Regions from separate parts of the Streptomyces sp. NBC_00876 genome, predicted to be linked through region 2. Evidence: predicted binding sites of a transcription regulator. Region 2 holds the regulator's gene; the other holds the start of a gene.
The links. Region 2 encodes HrcA, which represses chaperone genes, less so after heat shock. Its sites were predicted from a motif close to TTNGCACTCNGNNNNNCNGAGTGCNAA; they were not measured.
Positions count from the first base shown of each region.

Region 1: groL (chaperonin GroEL) is a predicted target of HrcA. The motif match lies at 3,667-3,693, and genes of this name have one in related genera.

Region 1 is NZ_CP108800.1:4,748,361-4,755,295, forward strand. It holds gene OG782_RS20800 (glucosyl-3-phosphoglycerate synthase) at 1-954, opposite strand, end outside; SAM riboswitch class I at 1,109-1,235, shown strand; gene thrC (threonine synthase) at 1,253-2,545, shown strand; gene OG782_RS20810 (MoaD/ThiS family protein) at 2,587-2,865, shown strand; gene OG782_RS20815 (cold-shock protein) at 3,322-3,528, shown strand; gene groL (chaperonin GroEL) at 3,855-5,480, shown strand; gene OG782_RS20825 (TetR/AcrR family transcriptional regulator) at 5,586-6,302, opposite strand; gene OG782_RS20830 (CocE/NonD family hydrolase) at 6,409-6,935, shown strand, end outside.
Region 2 is NZ_CP108800.1:2,618,776-2,625,710, reverse strand. It holds gene OG782_RS11525 (ABC transporter substrate-binding protein) at 1-1,695, opposite strand, end outside; gene OG782_RS11520 (DUF3097 domain-containing protein) at 1,812-2,630, opposite strand; gene OG782_RS11515 (MBL fold metallo-hydrolase) at 2,656-3,378, opposite strand; gene hrcA (heat-inducible transcriptional repressor HrcA) at 3,564-4,580, shown strand; gene dnaJ (molecular chaperone DnaJ) at 4,581-5,717, shown strand; gene OG782_RS11500 (nitronate monooxygenase) at 5,840-6,913, shown strand; gene OG782_RS11495 (16S rRNA (uracil(1498)-N(3))-methyltransferase) at 6,910-6,935, shown strand, end outside.

The sequences.
Region 1 (6,935 bases), 2.1 Mb from region 2:
CGCGCGGCGTGACACGTACTCCTCGATCTCCCGCATCGGCGGCCGTTCCTCGGTGTCCACCGCGTACGTGTGCGGGACGAAACCGTGCTCGCCGCGCTCGAACTGCGTCAGCGACGGTCGGACCAGGTGCCCGCGGGAGAGCCGCAGCTGGGCGGTGCGGTAGATGGCGGCCGCCATCCGGCCCAGGGCCTGGCCGTCCTGGTGGCGGTGTTTCCTGACCCCGACGTCCACCTGGGCGAGCGCGTCGAGGCCGACGGTGTGCAGGGCGTCGACGAGCAGGCCCAGCTCCACTCCGTAACCGACCGGGAAGGGCAGCCGCTCCAGCAGTGAGCGGCGTACGGCGTACTCGCCGCCCAGCGGCTGGACGAAGCCGGCCAGCCGCGGCCAGTGGAGATTGAGCAGCGGCCGGGCCACCAGCTCGGTCACCCGGCCGCCCTGGCCTGCGGTCCCGTCGAGGGGGCGGTCGTACATCGCCTTGACGAACTGCACGTCCGGGTCGGTCAGCAGCGGGCCGACGATGCCGGAGACGAAGTCCGCAGAGAAGTCCTTCAGGTCCGCGTCGATGAAGCACACGATGTCGCCGCCGGTCACCAGGAGTGAGCGCCAGAGCACCTCGCCCTTGCCCGGGGCGGCGGGGACGCGGGGGAGGATCGCGTCCCGGTGCACCACCCGGGCGCCGGCCCGGCGGGCGACCTCGGCGGTGGCGTCCGTGGAGCCGGAGTCGATCACCACGAGTTCGTCGACCAGCCGGACCTTCTCCATGAGCTCGCGCCGGATCGTCGCCACGATGTCCCCGACCGTCGCCGCCTCGTTCAGGGCGGGCAGGACGACACTCACACGGCCGTGGCCGGCGGCACTCCCGCCGGGGCCCCGGGCGGCCAGGAGACGCTCCAGCGGGCGGTCGGCGGCCGACCAGGAACGCCTGGTCAGCCAGCGTTCGACCTCTTCCAGCACGGTCGATACTCCCTGTATGTGATCCATCTCGCGGTTCGGACGACTATCTCAACAGTCCGGTGCTTCGGTTACAGTCTTGAACAACGCAGATGACCGTCGCATGCCGGGGGTCCGTCCGCCGATAAACGCCTGGATCCATGATCCAGTGCCATAGCGCTCATCCAGAGGGACTGAGGGAACGGCCCGTTGAAGTCCCGGCAACCCTCCTGCCGACCGCGAGGTCAGGTGGGGAAGGTGCCAATTCCGTCTTGTGGCGAAATGCGTCACGAGGAAGATGAGGAGAAAGGGCCTCGCCATCATGGCTGTTGAGACTGTTGCAGCAAACACCGAATCTTCCGTGGACCTCGGTCCCGCCGCGGCGCTTTCCTGCCGCGAATGCGGAGAGCGATTCGAACTCGGCCCCATTTTCGCCTGCGCGTCCTGTTTCGGGCCGCTCGAAGTGGCGTACGACCTGCCGAGCGGCTCCCCGGACGAGCTGAAGAAGCGCATCGAGGCCGGTCCGAACAACATCTGGCGCTACGCGCCGCTGCTGCCGGTCCCCTCCGACGTCGCGGACAAGCCCAACATCAACCCCGGCTTCACCAAGCTGGTCAAGGCCGACAACCTCGCCCGTGAGCTGGGCGTCACCGGCGGCCTGTACGTCAAGGACGACTCCGGCAACCCGACGCACTCCTTCAAGGACCGTGTCGTCGCGATCGCCGTCGAGGCCGCCCGCGCCTTCGGATTCACCACCCTGTCCTGCTCCTCCACCGGCAACCTCGCCGGAGCGGTGGGCGCCGCCGCCGCCCGCGCCGGCCTGCGGTCCTGCGTGTTCATCCCGCACGACCTGGAGCAGGGCAAGGTCGTCATGGCCGCGGTGTACGGCGGTGAGCTGGTCGGCATCGAGGGCAACTACGACGACGTCAACCGCTTCTGCTCCGAGCTCATCGGCGACCCGCTCGGCGAGGGCTGGGGCTTCGTCAACGTCAACCTGCGCCCGTACTACGGCGAGGGTTCCAAGACCCTCGCCTACGAGATCTGCGAGCAGCTCGGCTGGCAGCTGCCCGACCAGATCGTCATCCCGATCGCGTCCGGCTCGCAGCTCACGAAGATCGACAAGGGTCTCCAGGAGCTGATCAGGCTCGGCCTGGTCGAGGACAAGCCGTACAAGATCTTCGGCGCCCAGGCCGAGGGCTGCTCCCCGGTCTCCGCCGCCTTCAAGGCCGGTCTCGACGTCGTGCGGCCGCAGAAGCCGAACACGATCGCCAAGTCCCTGGCGATCGGCAACCCGGCCGACGGCCCGTACGTCCTGGACATCGCCCGCCGCACCGGCGGCGCCGTCGAGGACGTCGACGACGAGCAGGTCGTCGAAGCGATCAAGCTGCTGGCCCGCACCGAGGGCATCTTCGCCGAGACCGCGGGCGGGGTGACGGTCGGCGTGACGAAGAAGCTGATCGAGGCCGGTCTGCTGGACCCGTCGCTCACCACCGTCGTCCTGAACACCGGCGACGGCCTCAAGACGCTGGACGCGGTGGCCGCCACCTCGCAGGCGAGCGCCACGATCCGCCCGAGCCTGGAAGCCTTCCGCGCCGCCGGACTCGCCACCAGCTGAGAAGCGTTCGACCACCCGAGACTTCAGGAAGGGCACCCACCATGAGCGTCAAGGTCCGTATCCCCACCATCCTCCGCACCTACACGGGCGGCCAGGCCGAGGTCCCGGCCGAGGGCGCGATCCTCTCCGAGGTCATCGAGTCCCTGGAGAAGGACCACCCGGGCATCGCCGCCCGCGTCCTGGACGACCAGGGCAAGCTGCGGCGCTTCGTGAACGTGTACGTCAACGACGACGACGTGCGCTTCGAGGGCGGCCTGGAAGCGGTCACCCCGGACGGCGCCGGAATCTCGATCATCCCGGCCGTCGCCGGCGGCTGCTGAGCCCCGGGCCCCCGGGCCCGTCGTCCGGGCCGCCCCCGCGGCCCGACTTCACCGTGTCACCGGAATTGCCCCCTCTGCGAGAGAAGCGGAGGGGGCAATTCTGCATGGTTGAGCGCGGTAGAGTGAGGGAAGTCCCCTTCGCTGCCCGTGCCGCCCGCATATGAGAATGCGCCTGGCCGTGACCAGATGCAGCCAAAGTGTTCACTCCCCTTGAGTCATAAGTCGCCTTTGCCTGGCCCGACTTGCCCTGCATTCTTGTGGATTCCTCATCTTCGGGCGATCGGTGCTGCCCAGATTTCTCGTCCGATTGACCTGTTGCAGAGGGCAGTTGGGCAGATACATTCGGCCGCGGTCGGCGCGTTCCGGCGCACGCACCCTCTCCTGTCGGAGGGTGAGTTCTGACCCGGGCCCGCGAAGTGCGGTCCTGTGCAAGGGCCAGTAATAGGGGAGTTAGGCATGGCTCAGGGCACCGTCAAGTGGTTCAACGCGGAGAAGGGGTACGGCTTCATCGCGGTCGACGGTGGTGCGGATGTTTTCGTCCACTACAGCGCGATCCAGATGGACGGGTACCGCACCCTCGAAGAGGGTCAGCGAGTTGAATTCGAGATCTCGCAGGGCCAGAAGGGGCCGCAGGCGGACATGGTCAAGCTCGCCGTCGGCTGAGCCCGGCACGGCCACGACACAGTCGGCCAACGACACTACTCACGCACGAAGGGCCCGCACCTCACAGGTACGGGCCCTTCGTGCGTCCCGGGCCGCTTCCGCGCGCCCCGTACGGCTGTCCACACTCCGAGGAGGACGCTTGCACTCTCGGGGGTCGAGTGCTAATTATTGGTTAGCACTCTCTGGGTGAGAGTGACAGAAACTTGGACCGGGCCGGTGAGGCCCGCAGGTCTGCCGGGGCAAGGAACCGGCAGACAGGCAGGCCGTCCGTCGCGGGCGCCTCTCGGTCCGGAGAAATCCACCCCTGTCCGGGAGGACCACTTCATATGGCCAAGATCATCGCCTTCGACGAGGAGGCCCGGCGCGGTCTTGAGCGCGGCATGAACCAGCTCGCCGACGCCGTCAAGGTCACCCTCGGCCCCAAGGGCCGCAACGTCGTCCTTGAGAAGAAGTGGGGCGCCCCCACGATCACCAACGATGGTGTCTCCATCGCCAAGGAGATCGAGCTGGAGGACCCGTACGAGAAGATCGGTGCGGAGCTGGTCAAGGAGGTCGCCAAGAAGACGGACGACGTCGCCGGCGACGGTACGACCACCGCCACCGTTCTCGCTCAGGCGCTCGTCCGCGAGGGCCTTCGCAACGTGGCCGCGGGTGCCAACCCGATGGCTCTCAAGCGGGGCATCGAGAAGGCCGTCGAGGCCGTCTCCGCCGCCCTCCTGGAGCAGGCCAAGGACGTGGAGACCAAGGAGCAGATCGCTTCGACCGCCTCCATCTCCGCCGCCGACACCCAGATCGGCGAGCTCATCGCCGAGGCCATGGACAAGGTCGGCAAGGAAGGCGTCATCACCGTCGAGGAGTCCCAGACCTTCGGTCTGGAGCTCGAGCTCACCGAGGGTATGCGCTTCGACAAGGGCTACATCTCGGCGTACTTCGCCACGGACATGGAGCGCATGGAGTCGTCCCTGGACGACCCGTACATCCTGATCGTGAACTCGAAGATCAGCAACGTGAAGGACCTCCTTCCGCTGCTCGAGAAGGTCATGCAGTCCGGCAAGCCGCTGCTGATCATCGCCGAGGACGTCGAGGGCGAGGCCCTGTCGACCCTGGTCGTCAACAAGATCCGTGGCACCTTCAAGTCCGTCGCCGTCAAGGCTCCGGGCTTCGGTGACCGCCGCAAGGCCATGCTCGGCGACATCGCCATCCTCACCGGTGGCACCGTCATCTCCGAGGAGGTCGGCCTCAAGCTGGAGAACGCCGGTCTCGACCTGCTCGGCCGCGCCCGCAAGGTCGTCATCACCAAGGACGAGACGACGATCGTCGACGGCTCCGGTGACAGCGACCAGGTTCAGGGCCGCGTCAACCAGATCCGCGCCGAGATCGAGAACTCCGACTCGGACTACGACCGCGAGAAGCTCCAGGAGCGCCTCGCGAAGCTGGCCGGCGGCGTGGCCGTCATCAAGGCCGGCGCCGCGACCGAGGTCGAGCTCAAGGAGCGCAAGCACCGCATCGAGGACGCGGTGCGCAACGCCAAGGCCGCCGTCGAGGAGGGCATCGTCGCCGGTGGTGGCGTGGCTCTGCTCCAGGCCTCGGCCGTCTTCGAGAAGCTCGAGCTCACGGGCGACGAGGCGACCGGCGCCAACGCCGTCAAGCTGGCGCTGGAGGCCCCGCTCAAGCAGATCGCCGTCAACGGTGGTCTCGAGGGTGGCGTCGTCGTCGAGAAGGTGCGCAACCTGCCGATCGGTCACGGCCTCAACGCCGCGACCGGCGAGTACGTCGACATGATCGCCGAGGGCATTCTCGACCCGGCGAAGGTCACGCGCTCCGCCCTGCAGAACGCCGCGTCCATCGCCGCGCTCTTCCTCACCACCGAGGCCGTCATCGCCGACAAGCCGGAGAAGGCCGCTGCCGGCGGCGCTCCGGGCGGCATGCCCGGCGGTGACATGGACTTCTGATCCTGACGGATCGGTAGCTCCTGCACAGCAGTACACGACACCGGCCCCCGGGGACTCGTTCCCCGGGGGTCGGTGTCTTTTGTGTGCCCCCGGCCGGCCGGTTGGTCAGTCCGCGTCCAGGCCGTCGACCAGCCGGTTCAGGAAGCGGGTGAACGTGGCGTCGGGGGTGACCGGGCGGCCGGCCGAGGAGAGGGCGGCCGCCAGTTCCGGGTGGTGGCCGTCCGCCGCGACGGCGGCGAGGTAGAGCGCCTCGGCCGTGGCCCGGTCGGGTGACTGGGCGGCCGCGGCCTGGGCGACCTCGTGGGCCACGTGTCCGGCGACGAACGCGGTGAGCTGGGCGAAGACCTCCAGCCGGGCGAGGCCGTCGAGGCCGATGGGGCGCAGGGCGGCCAGGGCGTGTTCCAGGAAGGCGAGGGTGCGGGGGCCCAGGGTGCGGCGGGCGGGTACGGCGGTGGCCAGCCAGGGGTGGCGGAGCATGTGGTCGCGCTGGAGGTGCCCGATGGCCTTGAGGTCGGCCCGCCAGTCGCCGGTGAGGGGGGAGGACGTGGGCAGCTCGCCGTTGACCTGGTCGATCATCAGGTCCAGCAGCGTCTCCTTGTCGGGGGCGTAGCTGTAGAGCGACATGACGCCGGCGCCCACCTCCGCGGCGACCCGCCGCATGGTGACCGCGTCGATTCCTTCGGCGTCGGCCAGGGCGACGGCCGCCGCCGTGATGGCTTCGCGGCTGAAGGCGGGCCTGCGCCCCCTGCGGGGCCGGTCCTGGTCCAGCCAGAGTTCTCGTGGGTCGACGCCGCCGGCGCCGGGCCCGTCGGCACGGGTCACGATCCTGCTGTTTCCTTCCTCACCACGGCTCCTCCTGTCGAAGTCATCCAAGCATCGTCTATTCTCGTACACAGTACGAGAATGCTCTGAGCGATGGAGGCGAACGATGACATCACCCACGCACGACGCCCTGCCGAGGCCCGCCTGGACGCCGTCGTCCGCGAAGCCGCCCCTGTCCGCACGGCTGATGCGGGCCAGCTGGCGGGGACTTCCCGCCGCCCGGCACAAGGTGGGCTGGGAGCCGGGGCTGACGGTTCCGGCCGCCGACGGCAGCCCGTTGATCACGGACCACTACTTCCCCCGTACGGAGGGCGACTTCCCCACCCTCCTCGTGCGCTCGCCCTACGGGCGGGGCGTGCCGTGGTCCCCCCAGTACGGGATGCTCTTCGCCGAACAGGGCTTCCACGTGGTCCTCCAGAGCTGCCGCGGCACCGGCGGCTCGGGCGGCACCTTCGACCTCTGGCGCAACGAGGCCGCCGACGGCCTGGCCACCGTTGCCTGGCTGCGCGACCAGCCCTGGTTCAACGGCAGCCTCGGCACGACCGGGCCCAGCTACCTCGGCTACACCCAGTGGGCGCTCGCCCTGGACCCGCCGCCGGAGCTGAAGGCCATGGCGGTCCAGGTCGGCCTGCA
Region 2 (6,935 bases):
CTCCTCCAGGGCCTTGCGGGTGCCGGCGGGCGACGTGGAGGTGAAGGGTCCCGCGTAGATGATGGTGACGTACTTGTCACCGGGCTGGATGGCCGCGTTCTCCTGCGCCACCGCCCGCTCGATCCGGTCGAAGGTGACGCCCTTGCCGACGCCGTCCAGCTCCAGCTCGTTGCCCGCCGCGAAACGCACCTGTGTGGTGGTCGCCACGCCTATGCACTCCTTGGCCCCGTTGCCCGGTCCGGGACGTTCCACCGAGTCCGTGTTGACGTCCGTGAGCGGGCCGTGGCAGTACCGGTTCTCCAGATGGTTGCTCAGCAACAGGGTCCCCAGCAGGGCGCCGGTCATCAGACACGCGAGGGTCGTGCGCGACATCACCCACCAGACCCACGTCCTGCGAACCCGCTCCGTGACGAGCTGAGCGTGCCCGTGCTCATGGGTCAGCTGTTCCGTCGAGAGCGGCAGCCGCAGCACCCAGGCGAGCTCGGCGGCGGCCGAGGGGGACTGTCCGACGCTGAGGTGGCTGACCCAGTTCTCGTAACGGGCACGCGCCGCACCGCTGTGCGTGGGCAGCGGCGCGGCCGGCAGCGGCGGGGTGTGCCGCAGTATCCCGGCCGCCGGCAGCGAGGCCAGGAGCAGCAGCGGATCGACCTCGCTGCGCCGGGAGCGGACGTTGTTGATGGCGTTGATCAACTGGATGCCGCCGTTGCTCTGCACGGCGGTCGGCAGGAAGACCACCGGCGGAACGGTGCGCTTGCCGCGCCGCCAGTCCAGCGCGTGCGGGCGGTAGTTGTTCCGCAGGTCCTCCAGCAGCGCCTGGACCCGCAGCTCCAGATGGAACTGGCGGGACTGCTCGTCGCCCGCCGACGCGTCGGCCACGCGCCCGGCCACCACCGCGGCCCGGGCCCGGATGACGCGCCAGGACCCGCTGGGCGAGAACCGGGACCAGCCGTCGGACGGGTAGCCGGTGCTGGCCGCGGCCAGTGACGAGGTCGTGGCGAACCACCGGCTGGCCCGGCGCAGCCACAGCAGCGGCGGCGCCGACGTGGTCACCAGCCGGACGACGGCGAGTCCGACCATCGCCCCCACGGCGACCAGCGCGGTCGGCAGCCAGCCGATCTCGCCGAGCAGCACACCGAGCACCGCGATGACGACGGCGCCGAGGAACGTCTCGGGCCGCACCGACTCCCTGAACGCACTCCACCAGTTGCGCGGCCCCCGCCGGCTGGCCCGCCAGCGCAGCGTGCCCAGCTCCTCCAGGATCCGCTCGTCACGGCTGTCGCGGGAATCGCCGGGGCCCGGGTCCCGGAGCACGGCAGCGGTGGCCTGCTCGATCGCGCCGAGCAGCCGGGAGCGGGGAAAGGTGAAGGGCTTGTACTGAGAGCCGCCCCGGGTCTCCCAGGGCCGCTCGGTCAGCGTGCGGACCATGTCGAGGGCCGCGTCGTACGGGGTCTGCCCACGGCCTTCCAGCAGCTTCAGCGGGACGCGGCGCAGTTGGTTGGCCCGGTGGATCTGGCGCACGATGTGCCCGACCCTGGCGTCCACGGCGGCCGGGACATCGGCCTCGGCGGCCTGGAGGACGACCAGCGGCATCACCGGCCGGTTGTCCCGGTACCGGTCGATGAGCTGCTGCACGAAATGGAAGACGGCGGAGGCCGCCTCGTTCTCCGCACTGTCCCGCCACACTTCGCGCGCCATCGCCCCGTGCCTTCCCTAGCGAAAAGAGCCAGGCACCACTCAATAACCGATGATGTGTGCGAGCCGCAGGCATTCGTCGGGATCGGTCCAGGATTGGCGGGAAGGCCCGCCGGACATCACGCGGGAAGAGTGACGAAATCGATCAATTCCTCTACCCGGCCCAGCAGTTCCGGCTCCAGGTCCCGGTAGGAGCGGACCGTGGACAGAATCCGCTGCCAGGCCGCGCCGGTGTTCTCCGGCCACCCCAGCGAACGGCACACACCGGTCTTCCAGTCCTGGCCGCGCGGCACCACCGGCCACCCGGCGATCCCCACCGACGACGGCTTCACCGCCTCCCAGACATCGATGTACGGGTGGCCGACCACCAGGACGTTCCCGTCCGAGATCTGCGCCGCGATACGCGACTCCTTGGACCCCGGCACCAGATGGTCGACGAGCACCCCCAGCCGCGCGTCCGGGCCCGGCGAGAACTCGCGCACGATCGCCGGGAGGTCGTCGATGCCCTCCAGGTACTCGACGACCACGCCCTCGATCCGCAGGTCGTCGCCCCAGACCCGCTCGACCAGCTCCGCGTCGTGCCGGCCCTCCACATAGATCCGCCCGGCCCGCGCCACCCGCGCCCGCGCCCCGGGAACCGCCACCGAACCGGAGGCCGTACGGGCGGGGCGCACCGGGCCGCCCGCCGACGGGCGCACGAGCGTCACGACCCGGCCCTCCAGGAGGAAGCCGCGCGGCGTCATCGGGAAGACCCGGTGCTTGCCGAAGCGGTCCTCCAGGGTCACCGTCGGACCCTCGGCCGTCTTCTCGCACCGGATCACCGCACCGCAGAAGCCGGTGGCGGCCTCCTCCACGACCAGATCCGGCTCGGCGGGCACCTCGGGAACGGGGGCGGACCTCTTCCACGGCGGGGTCAGGTCCGGCTGGTAGCTGCGCATCGGACGACGATAAGCGGGGAGTGGCCTACGACACGCCGAACCGGACCGCGAGGTCGTCGCGCTGCGCCCGTACGAACGCGGCGTCCACCACCGCCCCGTGCCCCGGCACGTACAGCCCGTCCTCGCCGCCCAGCTCCAGCAGCCGGTCCAGCGCCGCCGGCCAGCGCGCGGGGAACGCGTCCGGGCCCGCCTGGGGTTCACCGGACTCCTCGACCAGATCGCCGCAGAACACGATCGAGGGGGAGCCGGGCACCAGTGCCGCCAGGTCGTGGCCGCTGTGTCCCGCGCCGACGTTCACGAGCACCACCTCGCACCCGCCGCCCAGATCGAGCGTCCACTCGCCGGACACCTGGTGGTGCGGCGCCACCAGCGCATCGGTGGACTCCGCGGCGTCGTGCTCGGCCAGGCCCTGCCGCACGGCGTCGGAGTGCAGCTCGTCGGCCCCGCTCCGCAGCAGTTCCGCCATGCCGCGCGCGCCGTACACCTGCGCCCCGGCGAAGGCGGCCGTGCCCAGTACATGATCGAAATGAGGGTGGCTGAGTGCGATGTGCGTCACCCTTCTGCCGAGCAGGGACTGCGCCTGGGCGCGTACTTCCACCCCTTCACGGAGTGACGAACCGGTGTCGAAGAGCAACACCCCGTCCGTTCCGGCCACCAGTGCGACCGTTGCATCCCACACCGGAAGGCGTCGGCGGCCCACTTTGTGTCCGAGCCGCTCCCAGCCGAACTCTTCCCAAGAGGCGTCCATGGGACGACGCTATCGGCATCGACCTGCGCAGTCGCGCGGTAGCGTGGCCGGTCGCCCTTGCTAGGGGGCCACCCCGTCGCCGTACACTGGCCGGGGGATTGCTGGCACTCGTACACACAGAGTGCCAGGGCAGGACCCGGGAACGGCCCGAGAACCACCGAGGTACACAGCTGGAGGTGTGCGCGATGCTCAGCGAACGCAGACTCGAAGTGCTGCGCGCCATCGTCCAGGACTATGTCGGCACCGAGGAGCCCGTCGGCTCCAAGGCGCTCACGGAGCGGCACAAGCTGGGGGTCTCCCCGGCCACCGTCCGCAACGACATGGCGGTGCTGGAGGACGAGGGTTTCATCGCCCAGCCCCACACCAGCGCGGGACGCATCCCGACGGACAAGGGCTACCGGCTCTTCGTCGACAAGCTCGCGGGCGTCAAGCCCCTGTCGTCGCCGGAACGCCGGGCCATTCAGAATTTCCTCGACGGCGCGGTCGACCTCGACGATGTCGTGGGCCGTACCGTACGGCTGCTCGCGCAGCTGACCCGGCAGGTCGCCGTCGTGCAGTACCCCTCGCTGACCCGCTCGACCGTGCGGCACGTGGAACTGCTGTCCCTGGCCCCGGCCCGGGTGATGCTCGTGCTGATCACGGACACCGGACGGGTCGAACAGCGGCTGGTCGACTGCCCGGCGCCGTTCGGCGAGACCTCTCTCGCCGATCTGCGGGCCCGGCTCAACAGCCGGGTCGTGGGGCGCCGTTTCGCGGACGTCCCGCAGCTGGTGCAGGACCTGCCGGAATCCTTCGAGAGCGAGGACCGGGGAACCGTGTCCACCGTGCTCTCGATCCTGCTCGAAACCCTCGTCGAGGAGACGGAGGAGCGGCTGATGATCGGCGGCACCTCCAACCTCACCCGCTTCGGGCACGACTTCCCTGTGATGATCCGGCCGGTGCTGGAAGCACTGGAGGAACAGGTCGTGCTGCTGAAGCTGCTCGGCGAGGCCAAGGACTCGGGCATGACCGTACGTATCGGGCACGAGAACGCCCACGAGGGGCTCAACTCCACGTCCGTCGTCGCGGTCGGCTACGGTTCGGGCGACGAGGCAGTCGCCAAACTCGGCGTGGTCGGACCGACCCGCATGGACTACCCCGGAACGATGGGAGCGGTACGCGCAGTGGCACGTTACGTCGGACAGATCCTGGCGGAGTCGTAAGTGGCCACGGACTACTACGCCGTACTCGGCGTGCGCCGCGACGCCTCTCAGGACGAGATCAAGAAGGCATTCCGGAGGCTCGCGCGCGAGCTGCACCCGGATGTGAACCCCGATCCGAAGACCCAGGAGCGGTTCAAGGAGATCAACGCCGCTTACGAGGTGTTGTCGGACGCCCAGAAGAAGCAGGTCTACGACCTCGGCGGCGACCCGCTGTCCGCCTCCGGAGGAGGTGGCGCGGGCGGATTCGGACAGGGTGGCTTCGGCAACTTCTCCGACATCATGGACGCGTTCTTCGGTACGGCGTCGCAGCGCGGACCCCGTTCGCGCACCCGGCGCGGCCAGGACGCCATGATCCGGCTGGAGATCGACCTCTCCGAGGCGGCCTTCGGCACGACCAAGGACATCCAGGTCGACACGGCCGTCGTCTGTACGACCTGCAGCGGCGAGGGTGCCGCGCCCGGCACCTCCGCGCAGACCTGTGACATGTGCCGCGGCCGCGGTGAGGTCTCCCAGGTCACCCGGTCCTTCCTCGGCCAGGTCATGACCTCGCGGCCCTGCCCCCAGTGCCAGGGCTTCGGTACGGTCGTGCCGACCCCGTGCCCGGAGTGCGCCGGCGACGGCCGCATCCGCTCGCGGCGCACGCTCACCGTGAAGATCCCCGCAGGTGTCGACAACGGCACCCGCATCCAGCTCGCGGGCGAGGGCGAGGTCGGCCCCGGCGGCGGCCCGGCCGGTGACCTCTACGTCGAGATCCACGAGCTGCCGCACGCGGTGTTCCAGCGGCGCGGCGACGATCTGCACTGCACGGTCACCATCCCCATGACGGCGGCGGCCCTCGGCACCAAGGTGCCGCTGGAGACGCTCGACGGCCTGGAGGAGGTCGACATCCGGCCGGGCACCCAGTCCGGCCAGTCCGTCCCGCTGCACGGGCGCGGCATCACCCACCTGCGCGGTGGCGGGCGCGGCGACCTGATCGTGCACGTCGAGGTGATGACCCCGACGAAGATGGACCCGGAGCAGGAACGCCTCCTGCGCGAGCTGTCGAAACTGCGCGGCGAGGAGCGGCCCACCGGCCAGTTCCAGCCCGGACAGCAGGGCCTGTTCTCGCGGCTGAAGGACGCGTTCAACGGCCGTTAGCGCCTCTCGTCAGGATCGATGCGGTACGGGCCCGGATTATTCCGGGCCCGTACCGCATTGCGGACAAAACGTGGCAGCGGGGTGCGCATCACGGAATGGGAAGGACATGACACGATGCGGTCATGTCATCCGCATTGACCGATCTCTGCCGGTATCCGATCGTGCAGGCCCCGATGGCGGGCGGAGCCTCCTGTCCGCAGCTCGTCGCGGCCGTCGCCGAGGCCGGCGGGCTCGGATTCCTGGCCGCCGGGTACAAGACGGCGGACGGCATGTACAACGAGATCAAGCAGGTGCGCGGACTCACCGGCCAGCCCTTCGGCGTCAACCTCTTCATGCCGCAGCCGAACCTCTCCGACCCGGCCGCCGTCGAGGTGTACCGCCACCAGCTCGCGGGCGAGACCTCCTGGTACGAGACCCCGCTCGGTGACACCGACACCGGCGGCGACGACGGCTACGAGGCCAAGGTCGCCATCCTGCTCGAGGACCCGGTCCCGGTCGTCTCCTTCACCTTCGGCTGCCCCTCCCGCGACACCCTCGACGCATTCGCCGCGGCCGGTACGTACACCGTCGTCACGGTCACCTCGCCCGAGGAGGCCCAGGCCGCCCAGTGGGCGGGCGCCGACGCCGTCTGCGCCCAGGGGATCGAGGCCGGCGGCCACCAGTCCACGTTCCGCGACGACCCGCAGAGCGACGGCGGCGGGACCGGGCTGCTCTGTCTGATCACCCAGGTCCGCGAGACCGTACAGATGCCGGTCATCGCCGCGGGCGGGCTGATGCGCGGCTCCCAGATCGCCGCGGTCCTGGCGGCGGGCGCCGACGCCGCGCAGCTCGGCACCGCCTTCCTGATCTGCCCCGAGTCGGGCGCCCATCTGCTGCACAAACAGGCCCTGACCAACCCGCTGTTCGGCCGCACCACCCTGACCCGGGCGTTCTCCGGCCGCCCGGCCCGCGGCCTCGTCAACCGCTTCGTGCGCGAGCACGGGCCGTACGCGCCCGCCGCCTACCCACAGGTCCACTATCTGACCGTCGCGCTGCGCAAGGCGGCGGCCGGGGCCGGCGACGCCCAGGGCATGGCACTGTGGGCCGGGCAGGGCCACCGGATGGCGCGCGAGCTGCCCGCCGGCCGGCTGATCACCCTGCTCGCCGAGGAACTGGACGCCGCACGGACGGCAGTGAGCACAAGGAGTACACAGTGACGGCACCCGTCTTCGTCGTCGA